DNA from 2 places in the Streptomyces sp. NPDC023527 genome. Region 2 is predicted to be linked to the other one. Evidence: predicted binding sites of a transcription regulator. Region 2 holds the regulator's gene; the other holds the start of a gene.
The links. The regulator HspR, encoded in region 2, represses chaperone genes until heat shock. The targets are predictions, from matches to a motif close to TTGAGNNNNNNNNNCTCAA.
Positions count from the first base shown of each region.

Region 1: lon (endopeptidase La) is a predicted target of HspR. The motif match lies at 7,032-7,050, and genes of this name have one in related genera.

Region 1 covers NZ_JBVHJJ010000004.1:431,999-443,163, reverse strand. Annotated here, with positions in the region: gene ACZ303_RS11120 (multifunctional oxoglutarate decarboxylase/oxoglutarate dehydrogenase thiamine pyrophosphate-binding subunit/dihydrolipoyllysine-residue succinyltransferase subunit) at 1-566, opposite strand, end outside; gene ACZ303_RS11115 (HAMP domain-containing sensor histidine kinase) at 807-1,952, opposite strand; gene ACZ303_RS11110 (response regulator transcription factor) at 1,949-2,686, opposite strand; gene ACZ303_RS11105 (spermidine synthase) at 2,776-3,495, opposite strand; gene ACZ303_RS11100 (rhomboid-like protein) at 3,653-4,747, shown strand; partial or broken gene ACZ303_RS11095 (maleylpyruvate isomerase N-terminal domain-containing protein) at 4,643-4,990, opposite strand; gene ACZ303_RS11090 (NAD(P)-dependent oxidoreductase) at 4,987-5,853, opposite strand; gene ACZ303_RS11085 (GlxA family transcriptional regulator) at 5,977-6,957, shown strand; gene lon (endopeptidase La) at 7,073-9,481, shown strand; gene ACZ303_RS11075 (xanthine dehydrogenase family protein molybdopterin-binding subunit) at 9,668-11,165, shown strand, end outside.
Region 2 covers NZ_JBVHJJ010000001.1:646,662-657,826, forward strand. Annotated here, with positions in the region: gene ACZ303_RS02970 (NACHT domain-containing protein) at 1-934, opposite strand, end outside; gene dnaK (molecular chaperone DnaK) at 1,167-3,035, shown strand; gene grpE (nucleotide exchange factor GrpE) at 3,032-3,685, shown strand; gene dnaJ (molecular chaperone DnaJ) at 3,728-4,906, shown strand; gene ACZ303_RS02990 (heat shock protein transcriptional repressor HspR) at 4,908-5,372, shown strand; gene ACZ303_RS02995 (helix-turn-helix domain-containing protein) at 5,470-6,582, opposite strand; gene ACZ303_RS03000 (Tat pathway signal protein) at 6,800-7,411, shown strand; gene ACZ303_RS03005 (hypothetical protein) at 7,765-8,532, shown strand; gene ACZ303_RS03010 (ATP-binding protein) at 8,535-8,993, opposite strand; gene ACZ303_RS03015 (helix-turn-helix domain-containing protein) at 9,219-10,070, shown strand; gene ACZ303_RS03020 (DUF397 domain-containing protein) at 10,081-10,272, shown strand; gene ACZ303_RS03025 (DUF397 domain-containing protein) at 10,269-10,400, shown strand; gene ACZ303_RS03030 (hypothetical protein) at 10,541-10,795, shown strand.

The sequences.
Region 1 (11,165 bases), on a different contig from region 2:
CGGTTGTCGAACAGCAGCTTCACCGGGACGGCGCGGACGGACGTGGCCGTCGGCAGCTCCAGCGAGGCGTTCATGTTCTTGGCGACGGCGGCCGAGGGGCCGCGCAGCGTCACGTACTCCGGGCCGGCGGAGGGCTCCGTCGGCTCGGCGGCCTTGGCGGCGGCGGGCTTCGCCGGGGCGGGAGCCTTGGCCGGCGCGGGTGCGGCGGCCGGAGCCGCCTGGCGCGCGGCGGGCGCGGCCGGCGGTGCGGCGGCCGGGGCCGCCTGCTGCGCCGCGGGCGCGCTCGCACCGGCGGCTGCGCCGCCGGTCACCGGCGCGGCAGGAGCCGCGGCCGGCTGAGCGGGCGCAGGAGCGGGCGCACCCGGTGGCGCGGCCGCCGTCTGGCCCGGCTTGTAGTCGGCGAAGAAGTCCCACCAGGCTCGGTCGACCGAGTTCGGGTCCTGGAGGTACTGCTGGTAGATCTCGTCGACGAGCCACTCATTGGAGCCGAAGACGTCCGCAGGGCTCTTGCCCTGCCCGTCTTGGCCGGTCGAGATGCTCGAGGTGTTGGGGGACTGTGGCGACACGGCGGCAACCGCCCTCTTCCGCTTCACAAGGTGATGGACAGCGGAAATAAAGGCTACGCCTGTCTGTGGGGTTGATGCAGGCCACCCGGGCCAGTCGTCGCGCAAGTCACATTCGCGGAGGGGTTTCGGGGCATGACTTGGCGGGAAACACCCCAGGTTTCGCTGTTCCCGAGCCCATCAGGGTTCGCTTGAGCGTGCCCCGCACTCCCTCGAATGCGTGCTTCCGCCACCGACCCTACGTCAAACGTGATCACGAGGTCCGCCCGGAAGAGTGACCTGTATGCGACAGCCACGGGGGGATTCGGCCACTCCGATGGATCCGCCGTGCAGATCGACGGCCCAGCGGGCGATCGCCAGCCCCAGGCCCGTACCGCCGTCGCTGCCCGGACCCTCCTGGCCCGAGCCGCCCCGGTTGAAGCGCTCGAAGACCCGGTGCCGCTCCGCCTCCGGGATGCCGGGACCCTCGTCCAGCACCTCCAGGGCCAGCGACTGGGCGCCCTCGCCCCGCCGCGCCCGTACGGTGACCCGGCCGTGCGGCGGACTGTGCTTGACGGCGTTGTCCACCAGATTGGCCACCACCTGGTGCAGGCGCTCCGCGTCCGCGTGCGCGGTCAGCTCCGGCGGCGATACGTCCAGGTGCAGATGGACGTCCTTGCGGCGGTGCGGAGAGGAGCCGGAGCCGTTGGCCATGCTGGCCTCCTTCAGCACGCCCGCCAGATACGGCCACACCTCGAAGCGGCGCGCGTGCAGCGGCACGACGCCGTTGTCCAGCCGGGACAGGTCCAGCAGCTGCTCCACCAGGCGGCCCAGCCGCTCGGTCTGGCGCAGCGCGGTGCGCATGGTCTCCGGATCGGCGGCCGAGACCCCGTCCACGACGTTCTCCAGCACCGCCCGCAGCCCCGCGATGGGGGTGCGCAGCTCGTGCGAGACGTTGGCGACCAGCTCCTTGCGGTGGGTGTCCACCGCCTCCAGGTCGGCCGCCATCCGGTTGAAGGCGTTGGCCAGGTCACCGAACTCGTCGCGCCGCCCGGCCCCGACCCGGCGGGTGTAGTCGCCCTGCGCCATCGCCCGGGTGACGTCGGTCATCTCGTCCAGCGGGGCGGTCAGGCCGTGGGCCACGAACTGGGTTATCAGCAGCGAGGCGATGATCGAGAAGACCGTGATCACGCGCAGCTCGGTCGCGGAGTGGATCGCGACGAAGACCAGGAAGGTCGTTATGACCACCGAGCCGATGACCAGCGCGCCCAGCGCCGCCTTCACCGACCGGTAGGGGTCCAGGGGCCGCAGCGCCTCCCAGACCCGGCCGCCCAGCCCCGCCGGGGCCACGGGGCGCTCCTGGACGCCGTCCTCCCGGGCGGCCCCGCCGCCGGTACCGCCGCCGCTCATGCCGCCGGGGTCTCCAGCGCGTACCCGACACCGTGGACCGTACGGATCCGCTCCGCACCGATCTTCCGGCGCAGGGCCTTGATGTGACTGTCCACGGTCCGGGTGCCGGAGGCGTCCGCCCAGTCCCACACCTCGGCGAGCAGCTGCTCGCGGGAGAGGACGGCGCGCGGGGTGTTCGCCAGACAGACCAGCAGGTCGAACTCGGTCGGCGTCAGGTGTACGTCGTCGCCGCGCACCCGCACCCGCCGCTGGGCGTGGTCGATCTCCAGCTCGCCCAGGCGCAGGATGCCGGTGCGCGGCGTGTGCGCGGCGAGCGCCGCCCGCTCCACGCGCCGCAGCAGTACGTGCACCCGGGCCGCCAGCTCCCGCATGGAGAAGGGTTTGGTCATGTAGTCGTCGGCGCCGACGCCCAGCCCGACCAGCATGTCGGTCTCGTCGTCGCGGGCCGTCAGCATCAGGACGGGCACCGGGCGCTGTGCCTGCACCCGGCGGCAGACCTCCAGGCCGTCGAAGCCCGGCAGCATCACATCCAGGACCAGCAGGTCCGGCTGCCAGGCGTCGGCGGCGTCGACGGCCGAGGGGCCGTCGCCGGCGGTCCGTACCTGGAACCCCTCGGCGCGCAGCCGGGCCGCGATGGCGTCGACGATGGTCCGGTCGTCCTCGACGACGAGGACCCGTCGCTGGGCCCCGGCGGAGCTTGCGGCACCGCTCGGGCCGATGTGTGTCTGCTCCATGCGCCCCGCCCCTAGCGTCTTCCCGTAGCGTGATTCTCTACAGTCCTGCAGGTGTGGCAAGCAGAGTACGGGCAGGTGGCAGGGGACGGCTACGCGGCACGGAGCGCGAGGTGCACGACGTCCGGGACGCCCCGGGCAACGGTGATCTCTTCGGTTCTTACCCCTTCGAACCCGGCATTCCGGAGGGCTTCCTCGAAGTCCTCGGACGGTTGCGCGGACCACACGGCCAGCACGCCGCCCGGCGTCAGCCGCGCCCGGCACGCCGCGAGGCCGGCCGGGGAGTAGAGGCCGTCGTTGTCCTCGGTGACGGTCCAGCCGGGCCCGTTGTCGATGTCCAGGCACAGCGCGTCGTGGGCCGCGGGGGCCGTGTGCACGTAGGTGACCAGGTCGGCGTGGACGACCTCCGTGCGCGGGTCGGCGAGCGCCGCACCGGAGAACGCGCCCAGCGGCCCCGCGCGGTGCCAGTCGATGACCGCCGCCTCCCGCTCGACGACGGTGATCCGGCCCCAGCGCGGTTCGGCCGCCGCCCGGGCGAGGGAGAAGCCGACGCCGAGCCCGCCGATCAGGACGGACGGTCCCCGGCGCCCGGCGGGCAGGGCGGCGAGCGCCGCGTCGATCAGCAGCCGCTCGGACCGGCCGTCGGAGGTGTCCATCAGGAAGCAGCCGTTGGCGATGATCTCGTAGATGTCACCCCGACGGCGCAGCGCGACCTCGCCGTACGGGCCGTCGCGGCGGTCCAGGGTGAGGGGCGGGGCGGGGTGGCCCGGCGCGGGGGCGGGTGCTGCGAACCGGACATCTCGGGTGGTCATGGCGGAGCCTCCGGGGATCGGTTTACTCGGCGGACGCAGCGGACGGGAACGGGGTTGAGGGTCGTGACGGGAGTCACGCCCGGAGGTTGAAATGCCGGGCCTCCGTGGACCTTAATGTTGCGAGTACGGGCGGGGGGTTCCGCCGCCCGGAGAGCCGATGGAGCCCGCCGGAAAGGGGCTTGGCCGAGTGAGTGTGGTTGACCCCGCCGACGCGCGGTCCACCGATGACCGGGCACCCGGCGAAGACCCGCGCCGCCGCGGCCGCGGCCGGCTCGCCCGGCCTTGGCGACTGCTCCCCACCCCCACCGGCACGCCCTTCGCCTTCGTCTACGGGCTGGTCCTCCTGGCCACCGCCCTCTACACCCACCTCGGCGAGCGGGAGACCGTCGACCAGCTCCTGCGCGACTCCAGCACCGATGCCGCCCACCTCGCCGAGCAGCCGCTCGTCGTCCTCGTCGCCAGCGCCCTGTGGGTCGCCGGCGGCCTGTACTCCCTGTACGGCGTGCTCTTCGCCGTCGTCGTCAGCGCCCTGGAGCGCCGGGTCGGCGGCGCCCGTACCGCGGGCGTCTTCCTCCTCGGCCACGTCCTGGCCACCCTCGCCACCGAGCTGCCGGTGGCCGGCGCCGTGGCCGCCGGCCGGCTGCCCGAGGCGTCGCTGCACCGCCTCGACTACGGCATCAGCTTCGGCGTCATGGCCTGCATAGGCGCGCTGACCGGCCTGCTGCCGCGCCGGGCGGGCGGGGTCGTCCTCGGCCTGGCCTGCCTGATGTGCGCCCAGGATCTGATCGAGTTCGCCGACCCGCTCGCCAGCTGGGGCCACCCGATCGCCCTGCTCACCGGCATCGCCTGCCGCTCCCTCCTGCGCGACGGACGGGGTGACGGGCGGGGCGCGGCCGGGAAGGCTTCAGCGGACGGCGCCGTCCCAGCTCCACTCCGTACGCCGTTCGTGCCCGGGCAGCGCGGCCCGGCCGGCGCACCACAGGAGAGTGGCGGCGGGGGCCTGTCCGGTGGGGGCGCCGGGGAAGAGGCGCTCGACGACGGGCGCGCACAGCTCGTCGGGCGGGCTCCAGCCGAGCCCGAGACCGCGCGCGATGTCGTGGGTGTGCACGACGGTCTCGACCACACCCATGGCGGCGAAGCCGGCCGCGTCGGAGTGCCCCCACGGGTGCCAGGCCCGGTCGGCGGGGTCCGCGCCGCGGACGGTGGCGGCGAGCAGCGCGGCAGCGATGCGGATGCCCTCCAGGCGCGCTGAGAGCGGCGCTTCGGGGTCCAGCGAGGCGAAGAGCGCGATGTACCGGTCGGTGGGCCGGGCGGTGAGCAGCCCGGCGTAGCCGACGAGGCCCAGGGCCAGGTGGTCGAGGGTCGCGTGACAGGCCCAGTCGAGGTCACCGGCGGGCCGCGACCAGTCGGGCTCCCCGCCCGCCGCGAGCGCGGCGGTGCCGAGCCCGGCGGCCTCGGTGACCAGCGCGGACCATTCCTTCGGGGTGGGGCTCACGCGCCGCCCCCGCTCCGTACGACCTCGATCAGGCGCGCGTAGCTGTCCCCGCCGTGGCCTGCCGCCACCGCCCGCTCGGTGAACCTCTTGAACAGCGCCGGCAGCTCCATGTCCAGGCCGCGCGCCTCACTGGCGTGGACGAGGTGGTCCATCGTCGCGAGGTGGATGTCGAGGGTGGCGTCGTCGCCGGGGTAGTGGCCCGCGTCGATCTGGGGCGCGTACGTGCTCATGAACCCCGAGACGGCCGTCAGCCAGCGGACGGCGACCGGGGTGAACGCCGCCGCGTCCACCCGGTCGGCGCCGGTCAGCGCCACGCCGTGCAGCCAGCCGCCGAGGGCCGCCCACATCAGGCCGAGCAGCGCCGTGTCGTACAGGGACGCGAGGCCCGGGTCGGTGCCGAGGTCCACCGGGTCCCCGAGGCTCGCCAGGGTGGCCCGGTGGGCGGCGAAGGCGGCCGGGGAGCCGGCGCAGAGCAGCATGAAGGCGGGGTCCCCGATGCCGGGCGGGGTCGTCATGATCCCGCCGTCCAGATAGTCCGCGCCGTGCCCGGCGGCCCAGGCGGCCGTCTCGCGGGCCTGCTCGGGCGACCCGGAGGTCAGGTTGACCAGCGTCCGGCCCGCCAGCGCGTCGGCCGCCGGGTCCAGGACGGCGTGGACGTCGTCGTACGTCGTCACACAGACCACGACCAGCTCGCTCGCCGCCACGGCCTCGCGGGCCGACCCCGCGCGGACGGCTCCGCGCCCGACGAGGGCGTCGGCCTTGGCGGCCGAGCGGTTCCAGACGGTGGTCGGGTGCCCGGCCGCCAGAAAGGCGCCGGCCAGGGCCGTGCCCATCCGGCCGAGGCCGAGAACGGTGACAGTCATGGGTGCTCCTCGTTGTCGCACAGGAAGTTGATCAAGTGAGGACCACGCTCGCACCGGTCGGCGGGGCCCGACAGTGGCAGGACTGCCGAGCCTCGAACGATTCGTGCCAATAGGCTGGCCGCCATGAGCGCTGGTTCCGTGGCCGTGGCAGTGATCGACGACGATGTCCCGTTCTGGGACCTGTACGAGCTGGGGGTCGTCTGCACGGTCTTCGGCATCCCGCACCTCGACCTGGCCGACCCCTGGTACGACCTGCGGTTGTGCGCGGCGGGCGGGCCCGGGGACCCGTCCCCGACCGGCTTCGGGCTGCGCACCCCGTACGGCCTGGAGGGCCTGGCCGGCGCGGACACGGTGATCGTCCCCTCGGTGCCGGAGGCGTGCGTCGACGGCGGCCGGGAGCTGCCGCCGGAGCTGCTCACCGCGCTGCGGGCCGCCGCCGACTCCGGCGCCCGCATGGTCTCCCTGTGCGCCGGGGCCTTCGCGCTGGCCGAGGCGGGGATCCTCGACGGCCGCCGGGCCACGTGCCACTGGATGCACACCGAGGAGCTCGCCCGCCGCCACCCGAAGGTCGACGTGGACGACTCGGTGCTCTACGTGGACGACGGCGATGTCCTCACCAGCGCCGGGGTCACCGCGGGGCTCGATCTGTGTCTGCACCTGGTCCGCCACGACCTGGGCGCGCACGTTGCCAACCAGCTCGCCCGCCGCCTGGTCGTCCCCGCGCACCGCCCCGGCGGCCAGGCGCAGTTCGTCGAGGTGCCGGTACCCCCGGCCGGCGACGACGGGCTCGCGCCCGTACTCCAGTGGGCCACCGAGAACCTCGACCGGCCGCTGACCGTCGAGGAGCTGGCCGCGCGCGCCGGGATGAGCCCGCGCACCTTCTTCCGGCGCCTGCACGCGGCCACCGGCACCACCCCGCTGAAGTGGCTCCTGAGCAGGCGGCTCGCGCACGCCCAGGCGCTGCTGGAGGCGACCGACCTGTCCATCGAGCGGATCGGCGAGCGCAGCGGCCTGGGTACCGCGACCAATCTGCGCCGCCACTTCGCGCAGCACTTCGGCGTGTCGCCCTCGGACTACCGGAAGGCGTTTCCGGGCGCGGCCTGACGCTCTCCTGTCCCTCCCGTCGGTGATCGCTCAGAGCGAACGCGGGCGGGGGAACATCCGGACGCGGACAAGCATTGAGTCGGTGTAGCTCAACTTGCCTGCCGAAGGGGAGATCATGGCTTTCACGTCCACACCGCTCACCCTGCCCGTACTGCCCCTCGACGACGAGGTGGTGCTGCCCGGCATGGTGGTCCCCCTGGACCTCTCCGATGCCGAGGTACGGGCCGCGGTCGAGGCCGCCCAGGCCGCCGCCACCGGGGACAACAAGCCGCAGGTGCTGCTTGTGCCCCGGGTCGAGGGCGCGTATGCGGGGACCGGCACGCTCGGTCGCGTCGAGCAGGTCGGACGGCTCTCCGACGGCGACCCCGGCGCCCTCATCCGCGGGCTCGCCCGGGTGCGGATCGGGGCCGGTACGACCGGACCCGGCGCCGCCCTGTGGGTCGAGGGCACCCGCATCGAGGACACCGCGCCCGACCCGCTCCCCGGTGCCGTCACCGAGCTGATGAAGGAGTACAAGGCGCTGGCCACCAGCTGGCTCCGCAAGCGCGGCGCCTGGCAGGTCGTGGACCGCGTCCAGCAGATCGACGACGTCTCCCAGCTCGCCGACAACTCCGGCTACTCGCCCTTCCTCACCGTCACCCAGCGCGTCGAGCTCCTGGAGACCGCCGACCCGGTGGCCCGCCTCAAGCTCGCCGTGAAGTGGCTGGGCGACCACCTCGCCGAGCAGGACGTCGCCGAGTCCATCGCCAAGGACGTCCAGGAAGGCGTGGACAAGCAGCAGCGCGAATTCCTCCTGCGCCGCCAGCTGGAGGCCGTCCGCAAGGAGCTCGCCGAGCTCAACGGCGACCCCGACAGCGAGACCGACGACTACCGCTCCCGCGTCGAGGCCGCGGACCTTCCCCGGAAGGTGCGGGAAGCCGCCCTCAAGGAGGTCGACAAGCTCGAACGCGCCTCCGACCAGAGCCCCGAGAGCGGCTGGATCCGCACCTGGCTCGACACGGTCCTGGAGATGCCGTGGAACGAGCGCACCGAGGACGCGTACGACATCCCCGGCGCCCGCACCGTGCTCGACGCCGACCACGCGGGCCTGGCGGACGTCAAGGAACGGATCACCGAATACCTGGCGGTGCGCAAGCGGCGCGCCGACCGGGGGCTGGGCGTGGTCGGCGGGCGGCGCGGGGGCGCGGTGCTCGCGCTCGTCGGCCCGCCCGGTGTCGGGAAGACGTCCCTGGGGGAGTCGGTGGCCCGTGCCATGGGCCGCGAGTTCGTCCGGGTCGCCCTCGGCGGCGTCCGGGACGAGGCCGAGATCCGCGGCCACCGCCGCACCTACGTGGGCGCGCTGCCCGGCCGGATCGTACGGGCGATCAAGGAGGCCGGTTCGATGAACCCGGTCGTCCTCCTCGACGAGATCGACAAGGTCGGCTCCGACTTCCGCGGCGACCCGGCGGCGGCCCTGCTGGAGGTCCTGGACCCGGCGCAGAACCACACCTTCCGGGACCACTACCTGGAGGTCGAGCTGGACCTGTCGGACGTGGTCTTCCTCGCGACGGCCAACGTCCTGGAGTCGATCCCCGAACCCCTCCTGGACCGCATGGAACTCGTCCGTCTCGACGGCTACACCGAGGACGAGAAGGTCGTCATCGCCCGCGACCACCTGCTGCCCCGGCAGCTGGAGCGCGCGGGCCTGGAGAGCGGCGAGGTGGTCGTCGAGGAGGCGTCCCTGCGCAAGCTCGCGGGCGAGTACACCCGGGAAGCGGGCGTACGGACCCTGGAGCGCGCCCTGGCCCGGCTGCTGCGCAAGGTGGCCGCCCAGCACGAACTCGGCGAGCGCGAACTGCCGGTGACCCTCGGCGCCGACGACCTGCGGGCGCTGATCGGCCGCCCGCACCACACCCCCGAGTCCGCGCAGGACCCGGCCGAGCGCCGCACGTCGGTGCCGGGCGTGGCGACGGGCCTCGCGGTCACGGGCGCGGGCGGTGACGTGCTCTTCGTCGAGGCGTCGCTGGCCGACCCGGAGACGGGCGGCGCGGGCCTGACCCTGACCGGCCAGCTGGGCGACGTCATGAAGGAGTCGGCGCAGATCGCGCTGTCCTTCCTGCGCTCCCACGGAGCCGAACTGGAGCTGCCCGTCGGCGACTTCAAGGAGCGCGGCATCCACCTGCACGTCCCGGCCGGCGCGGTCCCCAAGGACGGCCCGAGCGCGGGCGTCACGATGACGACGGCCCTGGCCTCCCTGCTGTCCGGCCGTCAGGTCCGCCCGGACGTCGCCATGACGGGCGAGGTGTCCCTGACGGGCCGCGTGCTGCCCATCGGCGGCGTCAAGCAGAAGCTGCTGGCGGCCCACCGCGCCGGGATCACCACGGTCGTCATCCCCAAGCGGAACGAGCCGGACCTGGACGACGTGCCGGCGGAGGTCCTCTCGAAGCTGGACGTCCACCCGGTGTCGGACGTCCGCCAGGTGCTGGAGCTGGCGCTCCAGCCGGCGTCGGCCTCGACCTCGGCGGAGGTGCCGGTCGCGGCGTAGCGGCGGGGGCGCGGGGACGGAGCCGGCGGCCGGGGGCCGCCGGCTCCGGCGTTCGCGGGGAACGTGCCCGGACCTCTCTCACCAGGAGCGGGAGTGGCCGGACAGGCCCTTGTCCCGTGGCTACCCACTGGTAATGATCAGTGGGGTGTCCGGCGTCGGTGGCGGGCCGGCGAGGACGGAGCACTCATGGCGGACGCGGAGCGCAGCAGGCGCGACTTCCTCACCTGCCTGGTCGCGGCGCCGACCCTCGCCGTCGCCACCGGCCTCGGCCCGGCGGAAGCCGCCCCGGCCGTCGCCGCCGGGGCGCCCGTGCCCGGCCTTCCGGCCACCGCCGACCTCGTCGACCTCGGCGACGTACTGATCCTCGCCGGCGCGCCCACCGCCCACATGCTGGTCCTGACCGTCGGCGAGGACGGCTCGGTGACGTTCCGGCTGCCGAGGGAAGAGGTCGGCCAGGGCCTGACCACGGCCGTGGCGATGCTGGTCGCCGAGGAGCTGGACATACCCCTCGCGCAGGTGAGGATCCAACTGGAGGACGCGCGCCCGGAGTTGCTGTTCGGACAGTTCACCGGCAGCTCCAACTCCATCCGCTCGCTCTACGACCCGGTCCGGCACACCGCGGCCGCCGCCCGCGCGCGGCTGGTGCGCGCCGCCGCCAGGCGGTGGGGCGTGGCGGACGGCGGGCTGCGCACGCGGGAGGGTGCCGTCGTCGCGCCGGACGGGCGCAGTGCCTCGTACGCCTCCCTCGCCGCGGCGGCCGCCTCGCGGGACCTCGGCGCGGTCACCGCCCGGCCCAAGCCGGAGTCCGCGCACACCCTCGTCTCCACCCCCACTTCCCGTATCGACGCCCGGGCGATGGTCACCGGCGGGCAGCGGTACACCCTGGACCTGGACGTGCCCGGCGCCAAGCCGTGCATGGTCCGCCGGCCGCCAACCCTGGGCGGCACGGTGCGGGCGGTACGGAACGAGGCCGCCGTCCGGGCCATGCCCGGCGTCCTCGACGTCGTCGCGATACCCACCGGCGTGGCAGTCGTGGCCGAGACCTTCGGTCAGGCCCTGAACGCCAAGAACGCCCTCGACGTGACCTGGGGCGCCGGGACCGTCGACGGCCTCTCCGACGCCGACATCCGCGCGAAGCTGAAGGCGGCGGCCGCACCCCTGGTGGACCTGCCGCCTCTGACCCGGCACCTCGACGCGGAGTTCGACTTCGCGTTCGTGAGCCACGCGCCGCTGGAGACCAACTCGGCCGTCGCGGACGTACGTTCCGACAGGGCGACGGTCTGGTCCGGGCTGAAGGCGCCGATCGTCGCCCAGCAGACGATCGCCAAGGAGCTGGGGCTGCCCGTGGACAAGGTCACCGTCCACGTGGTGCAGGCGGGCGGCTCGTTCGGGCGGCGGCTGTTCTTCGACGCGGCGCTGGAGGCCGCCCGGGTGTCCAAGGCCGCCGGGCGGCCGGTGCGGTTGATGTGGTCGCGGATCGACGACACCCGGCACGGCCGGATGCGGCCCGCCACCCACCACCGGCTCCGGGCCGCCTACGCGCTGGGCCGCGTGATCGGCTTCGACCACCGGGTGGCCGCCGTCGAGACCGACTTCCGGCACGGCCTCGGCGAGATCCTCACCGCGACCGTCACCAAGCTGCCCGGCGGCATCGGCAACGGCACGTTCGCCCAGACGCTGTTCC
Region 2 (11,165 bases):
TCATCGTCAGCAGCAGCGGATTGCGGGCCAGCGGCATCAGCTGCGGGGTGTCCCGTAACGCCCCCAGCAACTGCTCCACGGTGTCGTCCGCCAGGCCCTCCGGCCAGGGCCAGCCGCCGAGGAAGCGGCGGATGAGGTGCTCGTCGAAGTCCTGCACGCGCAGCGTCTGGTGGAACTGGTCGGTGAACCCCCCGTCGTAGACGGCGGCGCGGCAGGTCACCACGATCCGGCACGCTCCGTACCGCTGCGCGAAGTCCTTGATCCGGTCCACGGCCCGGTCGCGGTGGTCGCTCGCCACCTCGTCCAGGCCGTCGAAGTACAGGGCCAGGTCGCCCCGTTCCAGGGCTCGGACCACCCACTTGTCCGCCCGGGGGAATTCATGCCGCCCGAAGTGGTCGGCGATGTGCTGCTCCAGGCTCCAGTCCGGGTTCTTGTTCAGCCGGTGGAGCTCCAGCAGGACCGGGACGTCCGTGAGGTCGGACAGATCCACGCGTGGCTTGCCACGCGCCCGCCGGGCCGGCCGGAGCCGCCCCTTCGCCCACATCAGGGCCTCGTGGCGCAGCAGCATCGTCTTTCCCGCGCCCGGTACACCCAGCACCACGCTGTGCCGTTCCCGCTGCAACGTTGCCGCGGCCTCCCCCGGAAGCCGCGAGGACGGGACCGCGCACCGCAGCGGCACGTACACCGACTCCATCGGCAGCCTCAGCGCGTCCTCGACCTGGAAGGAGACCGCGAATCGGCTGTGGCGGTCGTGCAGCTCGCGTATGTACTTGGCGAGCGCCGTCCGGCGCAGCAACGGGTTCCCGGCCAGCCGGTCGTAGAGGAAGTCGGCGGCCGCTTTGAGCCTCGCCTCCAACCAGCTCTTCGCCGTGGCGCCGACGACCGCCAGTACGGCCCCGCCCAGCCATGGAATCCAGTTCGGCAGCTCCGGCACGGCCTGCCCCCCTTCCGGACCTTCCCGGATCCCCCGATCCGAGGGCCGCAGGATAGAGGGGGCCGAGCGGCCGGGAACACTCCTCTGAACTGCAGAAACGCTCCTCCTCGCCGCCCGACTGCGCATAAGCCCCGCATAAGAGTTGAGTCGCCTCGACTCAGCTCCGTTGACAGCGGCGGATCCGTGTTGCACCCTTGAGCCTGTTCCACTCAAGTCAGCTGGAGGAATCGACATGGCACGTGCGGTCGGCATCGACCTGGGTACGACGAACTCCGTCGTCAGTGTTCTCGAAGGCGGTGAGCCCACCGTCATCACCAACGCCGAGGGCGCCAGGACCACGCCGTCCGTCGTCGCCTTCGCGAAGAACGGCGAGGTGCTCGTCGGCGAGGTCGCCAAGCGCCAGGCAGTCACCAACGTCGATCGGACGATCCGCTCGGTCAAGCGCCACATGGGCACTGACTGGAAGATCAACATCGATGGCAAGGACTTCAACCCGCAGCAGATGAGCGCCTTCATCCTGCAGAAGCTGAAGCGTGACGCCGAGGCCTACCTGGGTGAGAAGGTCGTCGACGCGGTCATCACCGTCCCGGCGTACTTCAACGACTCGGAGCGCCAGGCCACCAAGGAGGCCGGCGAGATCGCCGGTCTGAACGTCCTCCGTATCGTCAACGAGCCCACCGCGGCCGCCCTGGCCTACGGTCTCGACAAGGACGACCAGACCATCCTCGTCTTCGACCTCGGTGGCGGCACCTTCGACGTCTCGCTGCTGGAGATCGGCGACGGCGTCGTCGAGGTCAAGGCCACCAACGGTGACAACCACCTCGGTGGTGACGACTGGGACCAGCGCGTCGTCGACTACCTGGTCAAGCAGTTCCAGAACGGCCACGGCGTCGACCTGTCCAAGGACAAGATGGCCCTCCAGCGCCTCCGCGAGGCCGCTGAGAAGGCGAAGATCGAGCTGTCCTCGTCCACCGAGACCTCGATCAACCTGCCCTACATCACGGCGTCCGCCGAGGGCCCCCTGCACCTGGACGAGAAGCTCACCCGCGCGCAGTTCCAGCAGCTGACCGCGGACCTCCTCGACCGCTGCAAGACCCCGTTCCACAACGTCATCAAGGACGCGGGCATCCAGCTGTCCGAGATCGACCACGTCGTTCTCGTCGGTGGCTCGACCCGTATGCCGGCCGTCGCCGAGCTCGTCAAGGAGCTGACCGGCGGCAAGGAGGCCAACAAGGGCGTCAACCCGGACGAGGTCGTCGCCATCGGCGCCTCGCTCCAGGCCGGTGTCCTCAAGGGCGAGGTCAAGGACGTCCTGCTCCTCGACGTCACCCCGCTGTCCCTCGGTATCGAGACCAAGGGCGGCATCATGACCAAGCTGATCGAGCGCAACACCACGATCCCGACCAAGCGCTCCGAGATCTTCACGACGGCCGAGGACAACCAGCCGTCCGTGCAGATCCAGGTCTACCAGGGCGAGCGCGAGATCGCGGCGTACAACAAGAAGCTCGGCATGTTCGAGCTGACCGGTCTGCCGCCGGCCCCGCGTGGCGTCCCGCAGATCGAGGTCTCCTTCGACATCGACGCCAACGGCATCATGCACGTGACCGCGAAGGACCTCGGCACGGGCAAGGAGCAGAAGATGACCGTCACCGGCGGCTCCTCGCTCGCCAAGGACGAGGTCGACCGGATGCGCCAGGAGGCCGAGCAGTACGCGGAGGAGGACCACCGCCGCCGCGAGGCCGCCGAGACCCGTAACCAGGGCGAGCAGCTCGTCTACCAGACGGAGAAGTTCCTCAAGGACAACGAGGAGAAGGTCCCGGCCGACGTCAAGACCGAGGTCGAGACCGCCGTCACCGAGCTGAAGGAAAAGCTCAAGGGCGAGGACACGGCCGAGATCCGCACCGCGACCGAGAAGGTCGCCGCGGTCAGCCAGAAGCTCGGCCAGGCGATGTACGCCGACGCCCAGGCCGCCCAGGCCGCCCAGGGTGCCGCCGGCGCCGAGGGTGCCGCGGGTGACGGTGCCGGCCACGCCAAGGCCGAGGACGACGTCGTGGACGCCGAGATCGTCGACGACGAGAAGCCCAAGGGCGGTGCGGCGTGACCGAGGAGACCCCGGGCTTCGACGAGAACGAGAAGCCTGAAGTCCCCTCCGACGCCACCACCCCCGAAGACGCGGCGCAGGGTGCCGGGTCCGCCGACCAGGCGGGCCCGGCCCCGACCGGGGAAGAACTGGTCGAGGTAGGGCTCCAGGCACAGCTGGACCAGGCCCAGTCGGCGCTCAACGAGCGCACGGCGGACCTCCAGCGGCTCCAGGCCGAGTACCAGAACTACCGCCGCCGGGTGGAGCGGGACCGGGCCACGGTCAAGGAGATCGCCATCGCGAACCTCCTGTCCGAGCTCCTCCCCACGCTCGACGACATCGGCCGCGCCCGTGATCACGGCGAGCTCGTCGGCGGCTTCAAGTCCGTCGCCGAGTCGCTGGAGACGGTCGTCGCCAAGATGGGCCTGCAGCAGTTCGGCAAGGAGGGCGAGCCCTTCGACCCGCTGGTGCACGAGGCGCTGATGCACTCCTACGCGCCGGACGTCACCGAGACCACGTGCGTGCAGATTCTGCAGCCGGGGTATCGGATCGGCGAGCGGACGATCCGCCCCGCGCGGGTCGCCGTGGCCGAGCCCCAGCCGGGCGCCCAGAAGGGCGACGGCGAGGGCGACGAGCCGACCGAGGAGAGCGGTGGCCCGGAGCAGGGCTGACGCGATGAACGACCGTAGGGACCGGAAGGAGGGACGCCGGGGATGAGCACGAAGGACTTCGTGGAGAAGGACTACTACAAGGTCCTCGGCGTGCCCAAGGACGCCACCGAGGCCGAGATCAAGAAGGCGTACCGGAAGCTCGCCCGCGAGTTCCACCCGGACGCCAACAAGGGCGACGCCTCGGCCGAGGAGCGCTTCAAGGAGATCTCCGAGGCCAATGACGTCCTGGCCGACCCCAAGCGGCGCAAGGAGTACGACGAGGCCCGCGCCCTGTTCGGGAGCGGTGGCTTCCGACCCGGGCCGGGCGGCGCCGGTCCCGGCGGTTCGTTCAACTTCGACCTGGGCGACCTCTTCGGAGGCGCCCAGGGCGGAGGCGGCGCGGGCGGTGGCTTCGGCGGCGGTCTCGGCGACGTCTTCGGCGGTCTGTTCAACCGGGGCGCCGGCACCCGCACCCAGCCGCGCCGCGGCCAGGACATCGAGTCCGAGGTGTCGCTCAACTTCATCGAGGCGGTCGACGGGGCCACGGTCCCGCTGCGGATGTCCTCCTCGGCGGCCTGTAAGGCGTGCTCCGGCACGGGCGACAAAAACGGTACGCCTCGGGTCTGCCCGACCTGTGTCGGCACCGGCCAGGTCTCGCACGGCTCGGGCGGCGGCTTCTCGCTGACCGACCCCTGCCCCGACTGCAAGGGCCGCGGGCTCATCCCCGAGAACCCCTGCGACACGTGCAAGGGCAGCGGCCGTGCCACGTCCTCCCGCACCATGCAGGTCCGCATCCCGCCGGGCGTCACCGACGGTCAGCGGATCCGCCTGCGCGGCAAGGGAGCGCCGGGCGAGCGCGGCGGCCCCAGCGGTGATCTGTACGTCGTCGTGCACGTCGGCGCCCACCCGGTCTTCGGCCGCAAGGGCGACAACCTCACCGTCACCGTGCCCGTCTCGTACGCCGAGGCGGCGCTGGGCGCCGAGGTGAAGGTCCCGACCCTCGGCGGCCCGCCGGTCACCCTCAAACTGCCCGCGGGCACGCCCAACGGCCGTACGATGCGCGCCCGGGGCAAGGGCGCCGTGCGCAAGGACGGCACCCGCGGCGACCTCCTGGTCACCGTCGAGGTGGCCGTACCCAAGGAGCTCGACGACAAGGCACGGGAGGCCCTGGAGGCCTACCGCGCCGCGACGGCGGGCGAGGATCCGAGGGCCGAGCTGTTCAAGGCCGCGAAGGGAGCATGAGATGGACGGCCGACGACGAGGCTTTGGGCAGGCACAGCCGTTCGAGCTGACCGACGAGTCGCCGGTCTACGTCATCTCCGTCGCCGCCCAGCTGTCGGGCCTGCACCCGCAGACCCTGCGGCAGTACGACCGCCTCGGCCTGGTCTCCCCCGACCGCACGGCCGGCCGCGGCCGCCGCTATTCGGCGCGCGACATCGAACTGCTCCGCCAGGTCCAGCAACTCAGCCAGACCGAGGGCATCAACCTCGCCGGCATCAAGCGCATCATCGAGCTGGAGAACCAGGTGGCCGCGCTCAAGGCGCGCGTCGCCGAACTCCAGGGCGCGGTCGAGGGCGCGGCCACGGCCATGCAACAGCGCGAGGCCGCGGTCCACGCCTCGTACCGCCGCGATCTGGTTCCGTACCAGGACGTGCAGCAGACCAGCGCGCTGGTGGTGTGGCGCCCTCGGCGCGATACCGAGCGCTGACGCCGCCGGTCGCTGAGCTCGTGGAAGGGGCCCGGAGAGTTCGCTCTCCGGGCCCCTTCGCGTCGCACGGTCTGCTCCCGGGCGGGGTGGACGCCGGTTACGGCCGGGATGCCGGGGCGGGCAGCAGGTCCGGCTGCCAGATGACGCGGTTCGGGTAGACGTGCGCCGTGGGAGTGAGCTTGTACGAGCCGTCGGTGGCGTCCGCCGCGAGCACCCAGCCGACACCCTGGTAGGCGAAAGGCTCGTTCGCCCGGGCGAGGGCGCACCAGCCGGCTTCGGTGATGAGGGTCCGGCCGGCCGGGATGGTCAGCAGCCGGGTGTCCGGTGCCGCCGGGCAGGTGTGGAAGGCGCTTTCGCGGGCGTACTGCAGGCGAGCCTTGACCGGCGCCGGCCGACGACCAGGGTTCACGATCTTCAGGGCGAAGGAGACCCGGTCGGCCTCCACCCGTGCGCAGACCCTCCAGACCACGTCACCCGGTCCCGGGAACGGGGCGCTGCACCGGCTGTCCTCACCCAGGGTCCCCTTCTCCAGTCCGGGCCGCTCGACGGAGGCCGCCGCGCCGGACGACGGCTGCGTGGCGGGTGCCGTGGAGGCAGGGACGGCGGACGCGGCCTCGGGTTCACCGACGTGCCGGCCGACGGCGGTGATGCCGCCGATGAGGAGAGCGGCAGCGGCGACGGCTCCGAGGACCTTGCCGGGCGTCAGGTGGCGGCGGATCGCGGCGGTGGGACGGATCGTGGTCGGCTGGGGCGCGTCGTCCGCCGGCAGCGCGTCGTCCGCCGGGGACGCGGCGGTGGTCGGGACGTCCGACGGTGGGGTGCTGCCGCTGGGGGTCGCGGTGCTTCCGGAGGTCGCGGCGGCCAGGAAGTGGGCTCGTGCGGTGGCCCGCCAGCCCTTCGGATACCTGCGCTCCAGAAGCGCCTGCGCCCGGTCGACCCGTTCACCGAGGTGCACCACCCGCTCGGCCGCGTCCCCTCGCAGCCCCAAGGCCCACACCACGTCCCGGGAGAGTCCCGCGCCGGGGAGGGACGCACCCCCGGACGCGACGATCTTTCGGCCGCTCAGCCACTTGGAGACCTGGGACTGGTCGGTCTTCCTCCGCTCGTTCAGCTTCCGCGCGAGCTGCTGTTGCTGCGTACCCAGCCTCAGGCGGGCGGCGTTGACCTCCTCGGCCCACGCGTCCAGCGCGTCCCCGAACTCGTCGATCAAGCTCTCATCCGAGCTTCCCACCCCGCGAGGCCCTCTCTCTTCTTGCACATCGACGCCTGAATCCGCAGCTCACGGCGGTGCAAGTGGCACTCCCACATGCACTGCTCCGCGATCCGTGGTCCCGCTCGAGTCGGTCGGCCACGTTTGGTCCCGACGGCAGCCGAACGTATCGGCACCGCCGGACCGACCACCACCGGAACGAGAGGAATCCACACCCGTGACCCGAGAGAAGACCACCCGTCAGCGCACGGCGCTGCCCGTCCTGGCCACCGCCCTGCTGGCCGCCGCTCTGCCCGTCGCACTGCCCGCACAGGCGGAAGCCGCCCCGCGCGGCAGGGCCTGTCTCTTCCTGGACAAGGAAGGGGCCCCCTTCGGGGGCGCGACCTACGGACACGTGGCCTGGGCGGTCCGCGACCCGAGGAACGCCGACCACTGGATCTGGGGCGCCACCGAGAACCTCCAAGGAGACAGCTACACCTCCCCCGACAGCCCCAACGGCAGCTGGATCGAGGGCGGTACGTGGAAGGAGATGCGCGGCGACAGGAAGGGCAAGCACCCCATCGACCTCGCCCGTTACGACGCGTACCGGTGCGTCAACACCGCCGGCGGTGACCTCAAGGCCGCGCAGCGCACCTTCGACAAGATGAAGAACAACGGCTACGCCCTGTTCACGAACAACTGCCTCACCAAGGCGATCGCGATCGTCCGCAAGTACAGCCCGGCGCTGACCGCCCGGCACCTGCCGGACGGCTACTCCAAGGCGCCCAACCACTACTTCTACGCCTCGTTGAACAGCGCCCGCGGCTGGGAGAGGGCCAGTTCGTACTGAGCCCCCTTTCCTCTTCACCGAGCCGACCACCATCCCAGGAAGGACTGATCGACATGTGCCAGCGCTGCAAGGGCAACGGGAAGTGCACCACCTGCGGGCTCCGGATTCCGCGGGGCATGGAGCGGCCGCAAGTGCGACAGCTGCAAGGGCAGTGGTGACTGCAAGGCGTGCAGCGGCCGGGGCTGAGCGCCCCGGCCTGTCGGCCGGGGCGGGCCGGGGCCAGATGGCCCCGGCCCTTCCGGCCCCCGAGATCCACCGACTCCCCCCGTCCCGAGAGGGCCAGGGGCCAGAATCCCCATGTACTCCCGCCTGTCCCATCCATCCCGCCTATCCGTCACTCCTGGAGACCACCGGTGACAGTCCTCGCCGAGAGCGCGAACCCCCTGCCCGACCCGTGGCAACTGTGGGACGTGATCCGAGACCTTCTGACCTCCTGGTTGGGAGTGGGCAGCATCATCGCCTCGTTCCTGACCACGCTGATCACGCTCTGGCTGTGGTTCCAGAGCGCGCGTGCCACGTACCGGGGTGCTCGCCTGACCGGCCAGACGATCCTGTCGGCCGCCCGGTTCGGCATCCAGCATCTGCGCCGGATCCCCGTCCACCGAACCGTCTTCGCGGTCTGCGCGACGCTGGCAGGCTTCGCCCTCCAGGCGGTGTGGCTCGGTGCGACGTACGTGTTCATCAGCATCGTCGCCGAGAACTGGCGGGAGACCTTCAGCGACCGGTACGCGGCCGACGTCCATGAAATCCTCCAGTGGAACGGCGGCAACGGCTACTACACCCTGGCTTGCGCCTCGCTTCTCGTCGGCGCGTATGTCCTTGCCGGGACCCGTCGCGGTGACGGCGTACCGTTCCTCGGCCTCGTACCGGCTGTCCTGCCTACGCTCGCCGGGGTGATCGCGGGATTGTTCGCCGCCGTATTCACGGCCTTCTACGCCCTGGCCTGGGTGTTCACCTTCGGGAACGTGGATCCCGACTGGTCGGGCATCGGGAGTTTCTGGCTCCTTACGCTGGCCTTGCTCGTCTACGTCGCCTTGGGTTTCGCGGCGCTGGGCGCGTCGGCGCTGACCGCGTCCGTATGGAAGAGGGCGCCGGAGTCCCGGACGGCGCCCGCGGTCTGAGCCTACGTCCAGCAGACTGGCACTTTTCGACTGATTTCGCACCATACGGCTTTGGACTCTCCAGCTGCCAGCCCGCGCGGGAGGGAGAAGTAGTGCCAGCGGTCGGAGAGCGCCTGGAGGAGGTTGAGCCCACGGCCGTTGTCGCTGTACGGGTGGGTGTCCCTCGGCGCGGGCGGGTTGGGACTGCTGTCCCACACGGTCATCCGCAGCACCTCCCATTCCGACCAACGCACGCGGAGTTCGGCACTGCCGGTGGTGTGGACGAGGGCGTTGGTGAGCATCTCCCCGGCCAGCAGCTCGGCCCGCCCGGCGAGTTCGGGCAGTTCATGCGCGGTCAGCGCGGTACGGAGGGTGGTACGGGCGACACGGACGGCCCGGGGGTCATGGGGGACACGCAGGCAGTATTCGAACGGTTCGACGGCGGGAGCGGGAAGATGCACGGGGGCTGGTAGGGGCAGCACGATGCCTCCTGCGGTGGGGTGTTGGGTGCGGCCCCGGTGTCAGTGTCGTCATGTGGGCATGACGGTGCGCTTCCGTGGCCGGATACGCCCGCTCTGTGAGCGGCGCAGCACTCAACGTAGGTGTCTACGTAGCACCCAAGCAAGCAACTCGGGGAAGTTAGCCCCATAGAGGGAGGCGTGGCATGGTGGCGACGCAACACGCTCATGAGCAGGGAGAGTTGACCCATGCCGCCCAGGAGTAACCCCACCGCCCGACAAGTGCGTCTAGGTGCTGAGCTGCGCAAGATGCGGGAGCGGGCCGGGATCACCGCCCGCGAGGCCGCGCGACGGCTCGGTATCAGCCCCATGCAGATGAGCCACGTCGAAGTCGCGCGCATCGGCATCAGCGCCGAGCGCCTGCGCGTGCTGGCCGGTCTTTACGGCTGTGCAGACGATGCCTTGGTGAACGCCCTGGTCGCGATGACGGGCCGGCAGGAGCGGGGATGGTGGGAGTCGTACAAGGACTCACTGGCCACTCCCTCCTTGGATCTCGCAGCCCTGGAGTGGAACGCGTGCAGGCTTGAGGCGCTTCAGGTCGTGCATATTCCCGGATTGCTGCAAACCGAGGACTATGCGCGAGCGCTCTTCACGTACTTTCCGAGGGAAACCCGGGCGGATCGCATGGATGTCGACATTGAATTCCGTGAGGGTCGCAAGGAGGTCCTGCGCCGTGACAACCCGCCCGCCTTCACAGCGATCATCCATGAGGCCGCGCTCCGGATGATCGTTGGCGGACGTAAAGTGGCGCGGGACCAATTGAGTGCCATCCTGGCGTGTTCCGAGCGCCCCGGTATCACTGTCCGCGCCGTCCCGTTCGCGGTCGAGGGGTTCGCGGGTATGGGGTACTCGATGCTCTACCTGGCGGGCGCGGTCCCGCAGCTGGACACGGTCCAAATTGATCACGTTCATGGCAGTGTTTTTCTTGATGGGGAAGATCAACTTGCCTACTATCGGGCGCTCATGCGGATGGTAGAGCGATCCGCTCTGTCTGCTGAGGCGACAAGAGACTTCATCGGGCGTATTGCTAAGGAGGTTTGAGAGGGTGGATATGCACCAGCTTGACTGGCAGAAGTCATCGTTCTCCGGGTCAGGTCCGGATAACAGCTGTGTGGAGCTCGCCGGCCTGGACGGAGCGATGAGTATTCGCGAAAGCGATGAACCCGGCACGGCCATAACCACCAGTCGGGTTCGACTCGCCATCCTCATGCGGGTCCTCAAGGGCGGAGGCCTGCACAGATGAACGTCTGGCAGAAGTCGTCGTTCTCCGGTGCAGGGCCGGGCAACAGCTGTGTGGAACTCTCCGCGACCGGCGACCGCGCCGTCAAGGCGAACCACTTGGGCCTCGCCCAACCTCCCACCACCCCGTAACAGGCCCGCCGCCCGGCGGGACCGCCGTGGAGCGCCACCCGTTTCGCTCCTGTCCGCCGCCACGTCACCGGGGACCCCGCGTAGCGGCTGGGCACGCATCAAGGGAAGGTTTTCATCCGCTCCTTCTCCCGGGAGTTCCCATGAAATGGACCCACCGCATCCTGACCACCGCCGTGCTCGGCGCGCTGCTGGGCCTGGGTGGTGCGTGGTCGACCGGTTCCACGCAAGCGGAGGCCGCGGACATCGGCGGGGCCGCGGCCTCCGCGGCGCAAGGCGCGGCTCAGGCGGTCTCGTCCATCGGCCAGGGCGCGAGCGACCTGGTGTCGAAGGCCGGCCAAGGCGCGGCCCAGGCGGCGTCGGGCCTCGCGCAGGCCGCAGGCAAGGTCACGGGCTGACCGCGTGAGCGAGCCCGCGTGCTTCCTGGGGATGCACGCGGGCCCCGTCATGCCGCGCGGTGCGGGCCGTACGGGAGTCGAGGAAGGCGTGCCACGCGCGCAAAGACGCGAAAATCCCCGCCGACGTTATCTCTTAAACCGTCAAACCGCCGTGGCTTTCCTCACTTTGCCCCGATTGGAGGCGTTCGGGAGGGCGAGATAAGATCATTTCGTCCGCCCGGCCATGACCAAGCCCTGGCGGCCGGGGATGAATACCAGGGGGAAGAAGACCGCGGCGGGAGCCGTTAAGTTTGGACGCCTACCGGCGTGCCCGCATGCCCTCTTCCCCCTGTTCTGCAAGGGGAAAGTGTAGTGAATCGCGCTTACATCC